Regions from separate parts of the Heyndrickxia sp. FSL W8-0423 genome, predicted to be linked through region 2. Evidence: predicted binding sites of a transcription regulator. Region 2 holds the regulator's gene; the other holds the start of a gene.
What was found. Region 2 encodes LexA, which represses DNA repair genes until DNA is damaged. Its sites were predicted from a motif close to CGAACATATGTTCG; they were not measured.
Positions count from the first base shown of each region.

Region 1 (10,112 bases), 640 kb from region 2:
TACTGTTTTTCAAAAAATTCGAGAGGAGTTTGGAAACATTGATGTGTTAGTTAATAATGCGGGATACGGTGTTTTTGAAGAGGCGCATTCTGCCTCTATGTCCGATATTAAAGGAATGTTTGATGTGAATGTCGTTGGATTAATGGCCTGTACGAAAGAGGTCATCCCATCAATGCGAACGAACAAATCCGGACATATCATTAATATTGCCTCCCAAGCTGGGAAAATGGCCACTCCTAAATCAAGTGTCTATGCAGCAACAAAGTTCGCCGTTATCGGATATTCTAATAGCATAAGAATGGAATTGTCGCCATATAACGTCTTTGTGACAACAGTTAATCCTGGCCCGATTGCGACTAATTTTTTTCAAGTAGCTGATAAATCCGGAACTTACGCAAAAAGTGTTGAAAAATATATGCTGAATCCGGAAAAGTTAGCGAAGAAAATTGTTGACAGCATGCTGACAAAACGCAGAGAAATCAATGCGCCCGGTTGGATGAATGCGGGAAGCCTTATCTACACTTTATTTCCTCGAACTGTAGAACGGCTAGGGAGAAAGGCGTTTTTCAAAAAGTAAGGACGTAACCCGGATCGATTTGTATCCGGGTTTTTTCTATTGAGAAGCAATAAATGTGAAAACACTAAAACTTTTTTAAAGACTCAAATGTCTAATGAATGAAAGGGGGAAGCAGATGGATATTATTTCTCTAGTGAAGAAAGCGAAAAAAGGTGATGATGCCGCCTTTTATCAGCTATTGCTTGAGCATAAAGAGCAGCTTTATCGGATTGCTCTTTCCTATATGAAAAATGAAGAAGCTGCCCTTGAAGCTGTTCAGGAAACATCCTTTCGAAGCTTTAAAGCGATTAAGAAATTAAAAAATCCTCAATTTTTTTCAACATGGATCATTCGGATATTAATTAATTATTGCAATGATGAATTAAAAAAACGTAATCGCGTTATTCATTATGATGATATGTCACACATTGCAGGTGGTAAAGAAGATCTAATGAATCTAGATCTCTATGAAGCTGTTAGACAATTAGATGATAAACAAAGTCATGTAATTATTTTAAAATACTTTCATGATATGAAAATCTCTGATATCGCTAAACTATTGAATTGCCCGGAAAGTACGGTAAAGACATGGCTTTATAAAGGACTCCGACAATTAAAGCTTCATTTAGAAGAGGGAGGGGTAGAAAATCATGTTTGAAAAAGAAGAAAAGCAGCTGCAAAGTGTGAAACAGGAGATCGATACGGCAACGATTCCTGAAGAGCAATTAAATCAAGCAATTTTTACTGGAATACAAAAAGCAAAACGTCGGAAAAAACACTACTCTCTCTGGAAAAAAACAATTATTTTGGCTGCCTCCTTTATCATTATTTTTCTCGGTTCTATACGGGTGTCTGATACATTTGCCTCCTATATAAAAAAAATTCCTGGAATGGAGCATATTGTCGAATTGGTTCAAGATAATAAGGGATTACTAGCCGCTGTGGATAACGAGTATTTTCAAAAAGTGAATCGTTCCGATGAGCATCATGGATTTAAAGTGACTCTTGATTCCATTATTACAGACGAGGAACAATTGGTTGTTTTCTATTCTTTTAAATCGAGCAAGAAACTTCCCAAACAAGTTTGGTCTAAGGATGTATATATTGAAAAGGAAAATGGAGAGAAATTAAAAACAGGTTCTTCCTCTTGCTGTGGGGGAGATCGCCGCAATCAATATGAAACCAGCATTTCGGATGGCACTTTTGAATTCGCTGAACCGATTCCTAAAGGAAAATTAACTCTTGTTATGAAATTTGAAAAATATAATGAGGAGTGGAGAATTCCTTTTTCTATCGACCAAAATAAAATCGGCAAGAAAAAAACAATTCCAATGAAAAAGACAGTGACTGTTGAGAATCAACAAATTCTTATTGATCACATCACTTTTTCCCCGACAAGAGTAGGAATTAATGTGAAATTCCCTACACAAAACTCAAAAGAGATTTTTGATATTCAAGATCTCCGGTTTGTTGATGAGAATGGTGAAGCCTGGTCAAAAATCCAAAACGGAATTGTTGCCCATGGGGGAAATGATGAAAAGACTTATTTTTTGCAAAGTAATTATTTTGAACAGCCAAAGAAACTTTTCTTAGTTTTTAATAAAATAAGAGCTCTAGACAAAGATGAATTGAATGTTGTTATCGACCCATTTAAAAAGAAAATTATTCAAGCTCCCAAAGACGGGCAGTTGCACAAAGTTGAATTTGGTGCATTCGATGATTCGACTGATCTTTTGATGTTTTATTTAAATGAGAAATTCAATGGCCAAATTTTTGATAGCTATACGGATTTTACTGGAAAAATGCATCGACTTTCCACTTATATTTGGGAAGCTGATGGGGGAAAAATCGGTTTTCCATACAAAATAAATAATGCGATTTCCAAAAAGCCGATTACATTAAAACTCATTGATTATCCTGCTTATATCAATACGGATGTGAAAATTCAAATAAAGTAAGTAAAAACTCGTCTATTTTAGTAACGGGTGTACTTGTGAGGTGCAGAACGGTAAGTTACAGACCAAACTTCACAGTCAAAAAGGCTTAGAGCTGTAAATGTCTCTAAGCCTTTTTTTCACAAAACCATAAGTGCATTAAGATGCTAAAATGAGTTTGATAAATAAGCGGAAAAATTTCTCTTAATTAGAGAATAGCACTGAAAATAGCTTAAACATACTAACATTAGTAGCACAAACCAAGGCCATGGTTTGTGCTACTATTTTTTTATAGTAGAAGTGAAGAAAGGTCGATCCGTCTATGGGACCATGTAAGAGTCCGTATCTTAAACAGGCCAACTTCACACCCTTGTTTGAATCAGTTTAGTATGTTGGGTCCTAGAGATCGTGTATAAGAAAATGGAATCGATAAGGCACTGTGAAGACTTCTATGATTGGTTATAAAAGGAGAATATTTATATGAAACATGTTATCGCTCTTGATGTAAGTAAAGGGAAAAGTACCATTGCCATTTATGATGGTTATGGACAATGTGAATTTGAAGGGGAATTGTATCATACACGCATTGATTTTGAGCAGCTACACCTACGTATTAAGGAAATAACAGCTATTGATGGGCAAGCCCCTGAAATCGTATTTGAGGCGACGGGTGTCTATTCAAAATCCGTTGAAAAGTTTCTACGGGATCACGGACATACATACTATCGCATGAACCCGCTTGAAGCGAACCTACAAATGGCTTCAATGCGTCGACACAAAACTGATATTAGCGATGCCCATGAGTTAGCGAAAACCCACTTTAAATTGGAACGTGAAACGACGTATGTGCAGAATGATTATTATGAACAGATGCGGGCAATTACTCGTTATTATGACGAAATTGAAGAAGAACTTATTCTTTTACGCAATCGTATGCATGCCATTTTACATATTTCATTTCCAGAGTTGGAACGACTTATTACACCGAGTTCAGCGCTATTTCTAAATTTTGTGCAACTGTATCCACATCCAGCACTATTATTAGCTCATTCAAAGACAATTATTAAAAATCGTTTGAAAAGCAATACACGTAAAAGACTTTCACTAGAACGTGCAGAGAAAAAAGCCATCGTGTTATTAGAAGCTGCGAAAAATTCATATCCTGCCATTGAACCAACGGATATTCGCTGTAATCAAGTAGGCGATTACGCCCGACGTATTGCAGATTTAATGGAAAAGAAAGACCAGCTTGTGAAACAAATGGTTGTGATGTCTGAAGGAAGAAAGGAATATACCGTATTACGCTCTTTTCCGGGAATTGGTGATACAACAGCTTGCAGACTTATTGGCGAACTAGGTGATATTCGCCGATTTAAAAATGCGAAACAACTGAACGCATACGTTGGAATCGATATTATGCGCTATCAATCTGGCAATACACAATACCGAGATCGAATTAATAAACGAGGAAATAAGAAGCTACGGAAGATTTTATTTTTTATGATGTGTACAATGATTATGGCAAAAGGAAAACCCAATCATTTAGTAGACTATTATTACAAATTAAAAACGCAACCTCAGAGAAAGCCTCATAAGGTCGCGATTGTGGCGTGTATCAATAAGTTTTTGAAAGTGACGTTTCAGTTACTGACACACGGCATACTTTACGATTATGATTCCGCACTACCAGCTCAGAAATCGTAGCAAAGTTTATATTCACTATAGCACACTGACCTTTCGAAAAAAAGAATATCGTGAGGTTTTTTCGTCATGGGAAAAATTTAGCTGTATTTGGAAGGGGTACCCCTCCCAAATACAGCTAAACAAAAAACATAAATGAATTAACTGAAATACACTTGACTAATCGTAAGAAATAGACGGAAGTTTTCCGGCTATTGACTCTAAAAACGTAAAAAAGGGTAATTTTTCTTTGCTTAATCGGAAAATCTCCGCCTATATCCCCCAAACCGAGCTCTATTCTACTGTATAACCGAAGAATTTCCGCTTATTTTAAATTAGTTTAAAATATAATCCATATTAACTATGAACAGGGTGGACTTTTTTCCTAATTTCCAAAAAATGATGATTGAACACGAACGTATATTCGAATAAAATAATACATATAATAAGAACTAACGTTCCTATTCAGAGGCAAAATTATATAATTGAAAAAGGGTGAAGAGCGTGACGGTTGATTACAATACGTTACCACATCATCAGATTTTATGTGTAGATATGAAAAGCTTTTATGCGAGTTGTTCTGCTGTAATGGAGGGGGAGGATCCATTAAGCTGCTATTTAGCGGTAGTTGGGAACAAAGAACAGCAAGGAAGTGTCGTGCTTGCTGCTTCACCAAAATTAAAAAAGGATTTTGGAATTAAAACAGGCTCTCGACTGTTTGAAATTCCAGATGATCCTTGTATTAAAATTGTTGAAGCAAAAATGGCAACTTATCTACGCATTGCAACCGAGATTACCCGTTTATTTAACCGATACGTACCAAAGGAAGCGATACATGTATATAGTGTCGATGAAAGTTTTATCAAAGTGGATAAGGCAGATCTTCTTTGGGGAGATGCAAAAACGATTGCTGCAAAAATAAAAGATGAGCTTGAACGGGAGTTTCAGCTTCCGTGTGCAATTGGCATTGGTCCAAATATACTCATGTCAAAGCTTTGTCTAGATATTGATGCAAAGAAGCAGGGCATTTCCGAATGGACCTATGAGGATGTTCCTGAAAAGCTGTGGGGGATTTCTCCATTAAAAGAAATGTGGGGAATTGGGAGACAACTTGAAAAGCGGCTCAATCGGATGGGGATTTTTTCTGTCGGACAGCTTGCACATTATGACCTCGCGAAGTTAGAAAAGGAATTTGGTATTATTGGCAATCAGCTCTATTACCATGCCTGGGGCATAGATTTATCTGAATTAGGAGCTCCTATTATGGAAGGGCAGGTAAGCTTTGGAAAAAGCCAAATTTTGTTACGGGACTACAAAGAAGAACCTGAAATCAAACATGTCATTTTAGAAATGTGTGAAGAAGTAGCCCAAAGAACCCGAGTACATGGAAAGGCTGGACGAACGATTAGTTTAGGAATAGGGTACAGTGACTCTGATTTCGGTGGAGGATTTTACCGTTCACACACGATTAATGAACCAACAAATGTGACGATGAAGATATATCAAGTATGTTTAAAATTATTTCACCTTCATTATTCGGGGAAAAATGTTCGACAGATTACTATTGCCGTTTCGAATCTTATCGATGATCGGGTCCTTCAGCTTAGTTTATTTGAACCGAATCGTGTTAAACAGCATGAACTAGGATTTGTCGTTGATCGAATTCGTCAAAAGTATGGAGCAGGCTCACTGCTTCGAGCGGTTTCTTATACACAAGCGGGAACAGCAAGAAAACGTGCCGCATTAGTAGGTGGTCATAAAGCATAACAATGAATAGAGGTGACAAAGATGATACGTGATCGCGGTCGAATCAAGTGGAATTCACTTATGCTTCCTGAGCATGTAAAAATGCTTCGGGATTGGGCAGAGGAAGATACGTATGAACAGCAAAAATACATGGATGAACAACAACTTGAACGAATGGACGATATAATGAACGAAGCAATAGAATGTGGAAAAACGGTAACCATCACTCATTATCGCAATCATCACCATGAGCTTGTGCTAGGATTGATTAAACGCTACAAGCCATTAGAGGGAAAACTGGATATTATTGATAGATTTGATGAGGTGCATACAATTTTTCTTGAAAATATTGTGGATGTTCAGATGATCGAAGACGAAATATAAGTTGTTACATTAATTATTAAAGGGTGGGCTAATAACCATCCTTATTGACCTCTATTAGTGGTTTTCTTATTATGCACTCGACTATTTCGTTTAGTAATCAGGATATGTGGCTATGGTAAACCCAAAGAGAGGAGAAAAGTACGTGAAGATTGAAATGAAAGAAACACTTTCTAAAAAAATCCTTACAGAAGCAAAAGGTTATTTAGATGTCGGATTTACACATTCATTGAATCCCTATAGTGGGTGTGCGTTTTCTTGCAGATACTGTTATGTAAGGGAAATGCCGATTCAGAGATTCAAAGAAATTCCTTGGGGAGAATGGCTGGACATAAAAACAAATGCAGCTGAAAATTACCGGAATGAAATCATCAAACTTCGGAGGAAGAACAAACCCGTAAATATATTTATGTCCTCTGCAACGGACCCTTATCAACCAATAGAACGTAAGGCAAACATTACAAGAGCGATCTTAGCAGAAATGATTGAGAATCCTCCTGATTTTCTTCAAATTCAAACACGAAGCCCACTTATCACAAGGGATATCGATTTGATAATTAGATTGAAAGAAAAATGTGAAGTTTTAGTATCTATGACAATCGAAACGGACAGAGAAGAGATTAAGCAAATATTCGCACCATATGCACCGGGAATTAAAATCCGGCTAAAAGCCTTAAAGGAAATTCATGATGCCGGAATACCTACACAAGCTTCGATTTCCCCGCTGTTACCTTTTACACCTGATTTTCCAAAACAATTGAAGGGTATCGTAAACCATGTTTGGATCGATACTTTAAGTATTGGTGATGGATCAATGGGAAAGCGTTCAGAGAGATTAGGAATGCCAAAAGTATTTGAAGAGCATGATTTATCCAAGTGGTATCGTAAAGATATACATGTAATGGTAGAAAAATATTTTCATAAATACTTTCCTAGTGAAATGATAAGAGTTTCAAAAAAAGAAGCCTTTCCAAAATAAAAAGATTAGATCATGAAGCGAACCCCCCTAAGTTGGACTAAGAATCAAACTTTGTACTGCACCCCAAAAGTTAGAGTAAAAATCTAACTTTTGGAGTGTTTATTTATGGCTAAATATAGTGAGAAATTTAAACTGATGGTAGTTAAAGAATATCTAGAAGGAAATCTTGGATACAAGCTCTTAGCCCGTAAACATGGTGTGAAGTCACATAAGCAGATTATTAACTGGGTAAAAAATTACGAAAATTTTGGTGCCGAAAGCTTAATGAGCAAGAAACATGAGAAATCATATTCTGTTCAATTTAAGCTAGATGTATTAAGATTTATGAAGAGAACAGGTTCTTCAGTGATTGATTCAGCCCTTCAATTTGGGATAACTAACCCTCCGATGATATCTAGATGGAAAAAGGAATTTCTTGAAGGTGGTGCTGAAGCCCTGGGTAAACCGAAAGGACGGTCACCCATGTCTGATAAAGGTACGAGTAAGAGTAATAAAAACAAACACGTGGAAGAAAAAGAAATGACATACGAACAAAAACTAGAAAGAGAAAATGAGCTTCTTCGTTTGGAGGTAGAATATCTAAAAAAGTTGCGAGCTTTTCAGATGGATCCGGAGGGCTATCTAGAAAAGCACAGGCAGCATTATCATTCGAACTCAAAGAAGAATTTAAATTAAGGGATGTATTACATGTAGTCGGCATCCCTGAATCCTCCTACCACTATCATATAAAGATGATGAAAAAGGTTAATCCGGATCAAGGACTAGAAGATCTTATCCAATCCATTTTCGAAGAAAATGACGGAAATTATGGTTACCGTCGTATTCATCTTGAATTGGGAAATCGGGGCTATAAAGTGAATCATAAGAGGATTCAACGTATCATGAAGAAACTAGGACTAAAAGGAAAAAAGTTCTGGAGAAAAACACGCAAGTATAGTTCTTACAAAGGTACTGTTGGAAAAGTTGCGAAGAACCTTATTAATCGTAGATTTTATTCTAATGTGCCCCATCAAAAGTTAACTACAGATATCACTGAGTTTAAATGTACTAATGGAGAAAAATTATATTTAAATCCAATCATGGACATGTTTAATGGTGAAATACTTTCACATGAAATAGCTAAGCATCCAAGTTTAGAACTTGTGATGAAACCCTTGGGAAAAGCATTAGAAATCGTAAAAGAATCAAAATACAGAACAACTATTCATTCTGACCAAGGATGGCATTATCAACATAGAAAATGGGTGAAAACACTTAAGAAAAATAAAGTTTTTCAAAGTATGTCTAGAAAAGGAAACTGCTTAGATAATTCACCAATGGAAAACTTCTTTGGTTTATTAAAACAAGAGATGTATCATGGAGAGGCATTGTGTTCTTTTGAAGAATTAAAGAGCAAGATTGAAAGATATATAGATTATTATAATAACAAACGTATCAAACAAAAATTGGCCGGTATGTCTCCGGTTCAATACCGCATTCATACCAGCCAATTAGCTGCTTGATATAAACTCTAACTTTTCGGGGTCACAACACTTAAGGGGGTTTTTACATAACAAAAAGTTATGTACGGGATTATCTGTTGGTGAATCACCAAAACTACTCTGCACGAACAACGGACTCAAAATTCCCTTTATGGGAGCCATCGCAAAATGGCTTTTTATTTGATAAGCCACAGCGGCATAATGAAAAAGATGGTTTCGTTTCAAATACATTTCCTTCCGCATCAACTAGTTCCACATCGCCTGTTACACGGTAAGATCCATTATCATTGACTTTAATTTGTACTTTAGACATCATCATCATCCTTTCTAAAATTAGACAATCTACTATTTATGGTATAAGGAAAAATACAAAAAAGCAACAAAGTATATGGAAAGAAATTGCTACTATATTAATTTGCGGGCTTTAAAGTTATTTTCTTGGACGAACCAATTTTGAGGAAAGGGGGTTCCCAGTACCCAATAGCTGATTCCTCTGAGACGATAGTTATTAACGACATCAAATTTTGCTTGGGCACTTCTTGCATCTTCGAACCAAACTTCATGCTGTTGACCATTTTCATCAGTATAGCGGAAGAAGGGAGATTGGTAGGTTGTATTGTATTCAATGGTTGCTCCATATTTCTGGGCTAACTGAATCGCTCTTTGGGGACTAACGGTTTTTGCGAGAGTTCCTTCCTGCCACGGAATTTTCCAATCACGTCCATATAACGGTGCACCCATCATAATTTTATTTCGTGGGATCACTGTTACGGCATAATCAAGAACTTTTTTCACTTCATTAATTGGCGCGATAGCCCATGGCCGTCCCCCTGCCCAGCCCCATTCATATGTCATTAGTATAATGAAATCAACAATCTTTCCTTGAGCTTCATAATCATGTGCCTCATAAAGAATCCCTTTTTGTTCGGACGTAAGTTTCGGAGCTAATGCAGTTGAAACTAAAAAGCCTTGCGGATGGAGCTGTGACACGACACGACTGAGAAAAGAATTGTAGTTTTCACGATCCTCAGGATAGATGTATTCAAAGTCAAAATTAACGGCATTATATCCTTTCTCCTGCATTATAGATAGGAGATTCTGAATAAGAAGATCTTGAACCGATTGGTTTCTTAAAAGGCTCGCAGCCAAATCAGAATTAAAATTTTGATTAACAAAATTTGTTACAACTAATAAAGGGGAGACATGTTCAGAACGGGCAGCGCGAATAACAGCAGTGTCATTCAGTTCTGTCAAACTGCCATCCTCTTTAATTGAATAGGTGAATGGTGCCAGGTAAGTAAAATATCTCCCAAGTTGATGAATGTTTTCAGTAGCGCTTGCATCTAGCGTTGTTA
Region 1 covers NZ_JBBPBE010000001.1:3,328,122-3,338,233, reverse strand. The annotation lists gene MKY81_RS17120 (SDR family NAD(P)-dependent oxidoreductase) at 1-577, shown strand, start outside; gene MKY81_RS17115 (sigma-70 family RNA polymerase sigma factor) at 693-1,214, shown strand; gene MKY81_RS17110 (DUF4179 domain-containing protein) at 1,207-2,514, shown strand; gene MKY81_RS17105 (IS110 family transposase) at 2,971-4,194, shown strand; gene MKY81_RS17100 (Y-family DNA polymerase) at 4,726-5,937, shown strand; gene MKY81_RS17095 (YolD-like family protein) at 5,959-6,300, shown strand; gene MKY81_RS17090 (SPL family radical SAM protein) at 6,443-7,276, shown strand; gene MKY81_RS17085 (helix-turn-helix domain-containing protein) at 7,382-7,951, shown strand; gene MKY81_RS17080 (IS3 family transposase) at 7,852-8,778, shown strand; gene MKY81_RS17075 (CDGSH iron-sulfur domain-containing protein) at 8,873-9,070, opposite strand; gene MKY81_RS17070 (LysM peptidoglycan-binding domain-containing protein) at 9,163-10,112, opposite strand, start outside.
Region 1: the regulator LexA is predicted to act here: its motif matches at 4,584-4,597, upstream of MKY81_RS17100 (Y-family DNA polymerase).

Region 2 (10,112 bases):
GGAAAATCACTTTAGACGAAGCGATTAATCAATTGAAACAAAATTCCAGAAGATATGCCAAAAGACAATTAACTTGGTTTAGAAATAAAATGGATGTAACATGGTTTGATATGACAAATGAAATGGATAGAAAGAAAAAAATAAGCGAAATATCACATTTTGTTGCAGGAAAGCTTCGATTAAAATCGAATTAATAATTATAGAGATAGAAGAGGAGGATTTTTATGAAACAGGCAATTAATATTCAAGATCAGTTTTTAAACCAATTACGTAAAGATGGCACTTCAGTAACAGTATTTTTATTAAATGGATTTCAACTTCGTGGACAAATAAAAGGCTTTGACAATTTCACAGTATTATTTGAGTCAGAAGGGAAACAACAGCTTGTCTTTAAACACGCAATATCAACCTTCTCTCCTTTAAAAAATGTCCAAATAAATTTTGAAGAACAATAATGATTAAATAGAAAAAAGCATGTTTAACACTGAACAGTTAAACATGCTTTTTTCATTTCGATAATTTTTGAAAAGGACAAAGTAATGTTTACTTGTAGAAGGGAATAGAATGTGGAGAGGGAAAACGAAAAGACCTATTGGGGCATTTGAAAATATTAGTATAGAATCAAATTCACAATAATGAATGCCTAAAAGTATTCATACTATTTAAAAATAGGTGATTAAAAAAACGCTTGGACCTGGGCGTTTGTCACACTTTTTTACCTCTTGGCGTATACTGTTTTCAGATTGTGAGGTGAACGCTTTGGATCAACCAATACGCATGAAAAATAATGGCCAAATAAGTATTGTCCTCGGTGCGCAACAAAGAGAATCCTCAAAAACTCATCCAAAGGAAGTTGTTCAAAAGAGAGTATCAACAACAGAGCATGAGGCACTCAGGGAAATTGAAGAAGAATTAAGTGCTCTTGTTGGAATGGATGAAATGAAAAAGATGATTAAGGAAATATATGCTTGGATATATATTAATAAGAAACGGGAATTAGCAGGTCTAAAAACTGGTAAGCAGGCGCTTCATATGATGTTCAAAGGTAATCCGGGAACAGGGAAAACAACTGTAGCAAGATTGATTGGCAAACTTTTTCAAAAAATGAATGTATTAACAAAGGGGCATCTAATAGAAGCCGAACGGGCAGATTTAGTAGGTGAATATATTGGTCATACTGCACAAAAAACACGTGATTTAGTTAAAAAAGCGATAGGAGGAATTCTTTTTATTGATGAAGCATACTCCCTTGGCAGGGGGGGAGAAAAGGATTTCGGTAAAGAAGCAATTGATACACTGGTCAAGCATATGGAGGATCGGCAGCATGAGTTTATTTTAATATTAGCCGGATACTCGAGAGAAATGGATTATTTTCTTAGCTTAAATCCCGGTCTTCATTCTAGATTTCCGTTAGTATTCCATTTTCCTGATTACAATGTCGAACAGTTGATGGAAATAGGTAAGCGGATGTTGTACGAAAAAGAATATGTGCTAAGTCATGATGCGGAAAGAAAATTAAAAGACCATTTATCATATGTAAAAATGATGAATCCGACTAGTTTTTCAAATGGAAGGTATGTCAGAAATGTAATCGAAAAATCGATTCGTTCACAAGCTATGAGATTGCTAAATAATCATCATTTTGATCGACATGATTTACTAACAATCAGAAGTAATGATTTATTGTTTCCAGATAACCAATAATAAAAACGGTTAGTCATGATGACTAGCCGTTTTTATTCCAGTTTTATTTGGAAGTTTCCACTTAAAGATATAGGATAGCACACGCAGCATTGTGATAATAGCAAATAATAAATAGAGTTCAATCGGTTCCTTTGCCAAACCTAGCCCGATAGCAAATCCACAAAGAATTGCCCAAACAGCATATATTTCGGATTGTAATACGAGCGGTTTCCTCTTCGCAAGAACATCACGAATAATTCCTCCGCCACTTCCGGTTAATACAGCTGCAACGATTATTGCACTTAATGGGTGCCCCATTTGTTTTGCATATAATGCTCCTTGGATAGCAAATGCGGCAAGTCCCATTGCATCGAAAAAATTCCCCCAACGCTGCCAATGACGTAATAAATTATGAGGGAATAAGAAAATAATTGTAATAGATAGTAACGCGATTTGGAAAAGGAGGCTTTGCTCCCAAAGTGCTGAGACTGGAACTCCAATGAGAAGATTACGAATTGCCCCTCCGCCAAAAGCCGTTACGATTCCTAATATATATGTTCCCAATATGTCATACTCTTCCTCCATTGCAATGATTGCGCCAGAAACGGCAAAAGCAATGGTGCCAATAATACTTAGAATTTCCCAAGTCATTGGGTTTACCTCCTAGAAGTATAGATAATCTATGATGATATGAAAAAATTAGGCTCTAAAATTACTAATATGTATGTTTATTATTTTCATCACAAATTTGATTTTATCACGATAAAACAGACTTACAAGAAAAATTTTTTTGTTTCATATTTTTCTGTTAAGATGAAATTACACATTCTCTTTATAAGTAAGAAGGGTAATGGCTAATATCAGATTTTAAAGGAGCAACAAGATGTTACAGTATTTAACTAATGGTGAGAAATTAAAGCCAATTATTGAAGAAGTTGAACAACAAATTAAACCAATTCACGAAAAAATAGATCAACGAATTGAAGAAAATCAGTTTAGGGTATTACAAAGTTTTCAAGCGAATCGTGTAAGTGATTCGCATTTTAATCCTTCTACAGGTTATGGCTATGACGATATCGGAAGGGATACCATCGAAAAAATTTATGCTGACGTATTTGGTGGAGAAGCAGGGCTAGTTCGTCCACAAATTATATCGGGAACACATGCAATTTCTATCGCTTTATTTGGCGTGCTTAGACCAGGAGATGAATTATTATATATTACCGGCAAGCCATACGACACGTTAGAAGAAATAGTCGGGATTCGAGGAAATGGTGTTGGTTCTTTAAAAGAATTTCAAATAGAATACAATACTGTTCTTTTAACAAGTGAAGGTACGATTGATTATGAGGGAATCAGAAAATCCATTAAATCGAATACAAAAATGATTGGTATCCAACGTTCAAAAGGATATGCAAATCGCCCTTCTTTTACAATTGAAGAAATCGAAAAAATGATCAAGTTTGTTAAAGAAATTAAACCGGATGTGGTTGTTTTCGTTGATAATTGTTACGGGGAATTTGTTGAAAACATTGAGCCCTGTCATGTTGGGGCAGATTTAATGGCTGGATCCTTAATTAAAAATCCGGGCGGGGGAATTGTAAAAACAGGTGGATATATCGTTGGCAAGAAGCAATGGGTGGATGCCTGTTCCTATCGCATGACATCACCTGGTATTGGTGCTGAGGCGGGTGCCTCACTTTATTCTTTACAAGAAATGTACCAAGGATTTTTCCTAGCACCTCATGTAGTTGGACAAGCATTAAAAGGGGCAGTTTTCACATCCGCAATTTTAGAAAAGTTTTGTTTAAATACACATCCAAAATGGGATGCGAAACGAACCGATCTTATTCAGTCTGTTCAATTTGAAGATCCGAATAAAATGATTGAGTTTTGCCAAGCAATTCAATTTGCTTCACCAATCAATTCGTATGTTACCCCATATCCTAGCTATATGCCCGGGTATAAAGATGATGTGATTATGGCAGCGGGAACATTTATTCAAGGAGCAAGTATTGAATTATCCGCAGATGGTCCGCTGAGACCACCATACACTGCATATGTACAAGGCGGATTGACATATACTCATGTGAAAATTGCTGTCTGTTTAGCATTAGACCGTTTATTAACGAAGAATTTAATATAAATGGAGCATTGAAAGCGTGTGAACCTTAGATTTCACGCGCTTTTTTATTTTTAGGCTATGTTATGTAGATAGTTAATTGGAGCTAAAACAACAGACTTTTAACAAAAGAAATTTGTTAAAAAAAGTTATGTAAGAAAATCTAACATTCTATTGACAATTAATCTAACATATATTAAAGTACTTATATAGTAAATATGAAAGGCGGAGTTTTTAATGAGTGGTAATCAAATTCGTCGTTCAATGCCAATCTTACCGATTGGTACAGTGATGCAATTAACCGATTTAACAGCCCGTCAGATCCGATACTATGAAGAACATAGTTTAATCCATCCGGCTAGATCAGATGGGAACCGCCGGCTATATTCTTTAAATGATGTCGATCAATTATTAGAAATTAAAGATTTGTTAGATCAAGGCATAAATATGGCGGGAATTAAGAAAATATTAGTTATGAAAAATGAACCAACTCCAACAGAAACAACTACAACAAAACAGGAAGTATCTAACGAAGAAGTGAGAAAAATATTAAGGGAAGAACTATTACAAGCAGGGAGATTTCAACGCCCTGGAATGCAAAATGAAAGACCGAGATTTTTTCACTAATTGACAGTTGATTTAAAAAATAGGACCCATAGGGAGGAAATTGTTTATGTCAAGGTATAATCGTAGTGACATTGAAAGAATAGCAGAAGAGCAAAATGTGAAATTTATTCGTCTTCAGTTTACTGATATATTAGGAACGATTAAAAATGTTGAGATTCCGATTAGCCAGCTTGGAAAAGCGTTAGACAATAAAATGATGTTTGATGGTTCTTCAATTGAAGGTTTTGTTAGAATTGAAGAATCTGATATGTATTTATTCCCTGATTTAGATACATGGGTAGTATTTCCTTGGACAGCTGAAAAAGGGAAAGTGGCCCGCTTAATTTGCGATATTTATAATGCTGATGGAACACCATTTGCGGGAGATCCACGAAATAATTTGAAACGTGTATTGAAGGAAATGGAAGAGTTAGGTTTCACAGATTTTAATCTTGGGCCTGAACCTGAATTTTTCTTATTTAAATTAGATGAAAAAGGGGAACCTTCATTAGAATTAAATGATAATGGGGGATACTTTGACCTTGCACCAACCGATTTAGGTGAAAATTGTCGTCGGGATATCGTATTAGAACTTGAGGAAATGGGATTTGAAGTCGAAGCTTCACACCATGAAGTAGCACCTGGTCAACATGAAATTGATTTTAAATATGCGCATGCATTAAAAGCATGTGATGATATACAAACATTTAAGCTCGTTGTTAAAACCATTGCCCGAAAGCATGGTCTGCACGCAACATTTATGCCTAAACCATTGTTTGGTGTAAGTGGATCCGGTATGCACTGCAACTTATCACTGTTCAAAAATGGTGAAAATGCTTTCTTCGATCCAAATGGTAAAATTGAATTAAGTGAAACGGCATATCAATTTATTGCTGGCGTAATTAAACATGCAACGAATTTTACCGCGGTCACCAATCCGACTGTAAACTCTTATAAACGTTTAGTCCCTGGTTATGAAGCACCATGTTATGTTGCTTGGTCTGCTAGAAACCGTAGTCCATTAGTGCGAATTCCGGCTTCACGTGGATTAAGCACACGCATTGAAGTCCGTAGTGTCGATCCTGCAGCAAACCCATATTTAGCAATGGCTGTTTTATTAAAATCAGGATTAGATGGTATTAAAAATAAACTTAAAGTTCCAGCACCGGTTGACCGAAATATTTATGTTATGAATAAACAAGAACGTGAGGAAGCAGGAATTATTGACCTTCCTGGAACATTGAAACAAGCATTGGAAAATTTAATTTCCGATGAAGTAATGACAAGTGCTCTTGGTGAACATATTCTTGAACATTTCCTAGAAGCAAAAGAGATTGAATGGGATATGTTTAGAACAACAGTCCACCCATGGGAACGCGAGCAATATATGCAAATGTATTAATAGTGAAACCCCTTGATACCATTGGTATAAAGGGGTTTTGTTTTTAATAAAAATCTTGCTTAATGAATGATGTGACGGTAAAGACCAATAACTTTTCCTAAAATAGAGACATTGTTTAAAATGATTGGAGCCATTGTTGAATTTTCCGGTTGAAGGCGGAAAAAATCTTTCTCCTTAAAGAAACGCTTTACTGTAGCTTCATCATCTTCTGTCATAGCAACGACGATATCCCCATTATTAGCTGTTTGTTGCTGGCGGACAATTACGTAGTCCCCATCTAAAATACCTGCTTCAATCATACTTTCACCGACAATCTCTAACATAAAGATATTCTCATCAGCGGGTGCTAATTGTTCCGGTAATGGGAAAAACTCTTCAATATTTTCAATGGCAGTTATAGGCATACCAGCGGTAACTTTACCTAATAAAGGAACATTCACGACGTTTTGTTTAGGAATGCTTTCTGATTCAAAATCGAGAATTTCGATTGCCCGTGGTTTAGTAGGATCTCTTCTAATTAATCCTTTTGTTTCTAATCTTGACAGATGACCGTGTACAGTAGAACTCGAAGCAAGTCCAACAGCTTCTCCTATTTCGCGTACAGATGGTGGATACCCTTTTGCTTTCACTTCTTGTTTTATAAAATCCAGTATATCCTGTTGCCTTTTTGAAAGTTTTGTCATTATACACACCCCGATTATTTCGTAACTTTTAGATTAATTTTATTATAGCATTTCTTAACTAACTATACAAACATAAGTTCGAAAAAAACTGTTGACTAAAAACAAGTGTTCGCATTATAATAAAAATAAATAAACGAACATACATTCGAAGGAGGTTTTTTATATGCTTATTCTATGGAAAAAATACTCTTATGTTATTATATTAATTGTTCTATCATTAATTATAGGTTTATATGCAACAAACACTTTTATAGATGACAAAAACTATCAGCAAATCACTGTATCCAAAGGACAATCACTTTGGAAAATTGCTCATATGTATTCAGAAGAACATTCAATGAATCCTAATGATTTCATTGAATGGGTAACGAATAAAAATCATTTAACAAGTAGTAATATAAAAGCTGGAGATAAAATTGTCATCCCTGTTAAAATGAAAAAACAGTTGGATGACAGTAATCAATATGCTTTAGATTTGGAGTAATAGAAATGATGAAAGCAGTAATTTATTGTCGTGTTAGTACAACAAAACAAACCCAAGAAACATCACTTGAAAGGCAAGAGGCTGAACTAATCGAGATGGCTAAAATTTATAGATTCGATGTTGTTCAAGTGATTCATGATCAAGAAAGTGGCTATCATTTAGATCGTCCGGGGATTATAGAAATTCTTGACCTTATAAAAGAAAAAAGCATTGATGTGCTATTAATTCAAGACGAGACGAGATTAGGCAGAGGGAATGCAAAAATTGCTCTTTTACATTGTCTTTTTAAAGAAGGCATTAAAGTTTATAGTATTTCTCATCAAGGTGAATTAGAATTGTCCGAATCAGATTCCATGGTTCTAAATATTGTTAGTATGGTGGAAGAATACCAAAGGAAATTACATAATTTAAAAATAAAAAGAGGGATGAAACGGGCAGTTGATAAAGGATATCGTCCAGAATTGAATTTAAAAGATCATGGGAATATTCAAGGGCGTGATCGAAAGGAAATGCCTATCGATGAAATAGTCCGTTTGCGAAAGAATAACCTTACATTTGCTGAAATAGCAGCAACACTTAGAGGATTTGGATATGATGTTTCAAAAGCAACAGTGCATAGAAGATATCAAGAATATGTAAAGCAAGAATAACTACGAATGAAAGCTTAAGCTCTTTTCTTGATAACAAAGTATTTATCTAGTACTATTACTGTATCTTATACTGGAAAAGATAGTAGTTTCTATAGAAAAGGAGTAGCTATATGCTTTCTAAAGATAAAATAGCAAGAATTAATGAACTATCGAAAAAGTCTAAAGGAAAAGGACTAACTAATGAGGAAGCTAAGGAACAATCTCGTCTTCGACGCGAGTATTTAGAAAGTTTTCGTTCATCCATGAAAAATACGATTGAAACGGTACGCGTGATTGATCCGGAAGGAAACGATGTAACTCCTCAAAAAGTCCGCAATATCCAAGCGAATAAAAGATTACATTAATAATTAAATTAGTTCTTTTGATAAGGCTGACCAATCAGCCTTTTTTCGTGTATATATAATAATTCATTTCAATAAAAGATAAAAAACTATACTTTTCTTTAGTTGAGTTATAATATAAACATGTTTAATATTAATATTGGACTATATGATAGAGAGGATGTATAAAATTGTTTGACAATACAGACCAATTAGCAGTAACTACGATAAGAACACTTTCTATTGATGCGATTGAAAAAGCCAATTCAGGTCATCCGGGATTACCTATGGGCGCCGCACCGATGGCTTACACACTTTGGACTAGATTTATGAACCATAATCCGAAAAATCCGGAATGGTTTAATAGAGATCGGTTCGTTTTGTCAGCTGGACATGGTTCAATGTTACTATATAGCCTACTTCACTTGGCAGGATATGGTTTAAGCATTGATGATCTTAAACAATTCCGTCAATGGGGAAGCAAAACACCTGGACATCCAGAATTTGGACACACTAAAGGAGTCGAAGCAACTACCGGTCCATTAGGACAAGGAATTGCGATGGCTGTTGGCATGGCAATGGCTGAACGTCATTTAGCAGGTGTTTACAATAAAGATAAATTCGATATAGTTAATCACTATACATATGCACTTTGTGGTGATGGAGATCTCATGGAGGGGATATCCAGTGAAGCTGCATCATTAGCCGCACATTTAAAACTAGGTCGTTTAGTTGTATTATATGATTCAAATGATATTTCACTAGATGGTGATTTAGATAAATCATTTTCAGAAAGTGTGGAAGGACGATTTAAATCATATGGATGGCAATATCTTCGTGTAGAAGATGGAAATGACTTTGAAGCCATTTCTAGAGCACTTGAGGAAGCAAAATCCGATGTTACTCGCCCAACTATGATTGAAGTTAAGACAGTAATTGGATATGGTTCACCTAATAAATCCGGAAAATCTGCAGTCCACGGTTCTCCGCTCGGAGCAGATGAATTAAAGCTAACGAAAGACTATTATAAATGGACATTTGAAGAAGATTTCCACGTTCCGGCTGAAGTTTATGATCGTTTCAATGAAAAAATCGTAGAACCAGGTATTGAAAAAGAACAACAATGGGAACAACTTTTTGCAGAATATAAAAAGCAATACCCAGAGTTGGCTGCACAATTAGAACATGCCATCAAAGGAGAACTTCCGGAAAATTGGGATAAAGATATTCCTGTTTATGAAGAAGGAAAGAGTTTAGCAAGCAGAGCTTCCAGTGGTGAAGTTTTAAACGCCATTGCAAAAAATGTTCCAACCTTTATTGGCGGTTCAGCCGATTTAGCTGGTTCAAATAATACAATGATTAAAGGTGAAAAAGACTTTACACCTGAAAATTATGATGGACGGAATATTTGGTTTGGTGTTCGTGAATTTGCGATGGGTGCTGCAATGAATGGAATGGCATTACATGGCGGATTACAAGTTTATGGAGGAACGTTCTTCGTATTCTCTGATTATTTACGACCAGCAATCCGTTTAGCAGCGTTAATGAACCTGCCAGTAACCTATGTATTTACACATGATAGTATTGCGGTAGGTGAAGATGGCCCTACGCACGAACCAATTGAGCAATTACCATCTTTACGAACAATGCCTAATCTTTCTGTTATTCGCCCAGCGGATGGGAATGAAACAGCTGCAGCATGGAAACTCGCATTGACATCTAAGGATAAACCGACTGCACTTGTTTTAACACGACAAGGTTTACCTACGATTAAATCAACTGCAGAAAATGCTCAAGAAGGTGTCGCAAAAGGTGCTTATGTAGTGTCTCCATCTGAAAATAATCAAGCGGACGTAATTTTATTAGCTTCTGGCTCAGAAGTTAATCTTGCAATTGAAGCTCAAAAAGCATTATTAAATGATGGGATTCAAGCATCAGTAGTAAGTATGCCATCATGGGATCGTTTCGAAGAACAGACGAAGGAATATAAAGAGTCAGTTATTCCAAAATCAGTGAAAAAACGCCTTGCTATCGAAATGGCAGCTCCATTTGGCTGGGAACGTTATGTTGGTGATGAAGGAGAAATTTTAGCCATTAACGGATTCGGAGCATCTGCACCCGGTGCAAAAGTGATGGAAGAATACGGATTTACTGTAGAAAAT
Region 2 covers NZ_JBBPBE010000001.1:2,684,680-2,694,791, forward strand. The annotation lists gene miaA (tRNA (adenosine(37)-N6)-dimethylallyltransferase MiaA) at 1-194, shown strand, start outside; gene hfq (RNA chaperone Hfq) at 225-455, shown strand; gene spoVK (stage V sporulation protein K) at 760-1,704, shown strand; gene MKY81_RS13640 (trimeric intracellular cation channel family protein) at 1,714-2,334, opposite strand; gene MKY81_RS13645 (methionine gamma-lyase family protein) at 2,567-3,829, shown strand; gene MKY81_RS13650 (MerR family transcriptional regulator) at 4,043-4,432, shown strand; gene glnA (type I glutamate--ammonia ligase) at 4,479-5,813, shown strand; gene lexA (transcriptional repressor LexA) at 5,873-6,496, opposite strand; gene yneA (cell division suppressor protein YneA) at 6,660-6,980, shown strand; gene MKY81_RS13670 (YneB family resolvase-like protein) at 6,989-7,630, shown strand; gene MKY81_RS13675 (DUF896 domain-containing protein) at 7,741-7,974, shown strand; gene tkt (transketolase) at 8,142-10,112, shown strand, end outside.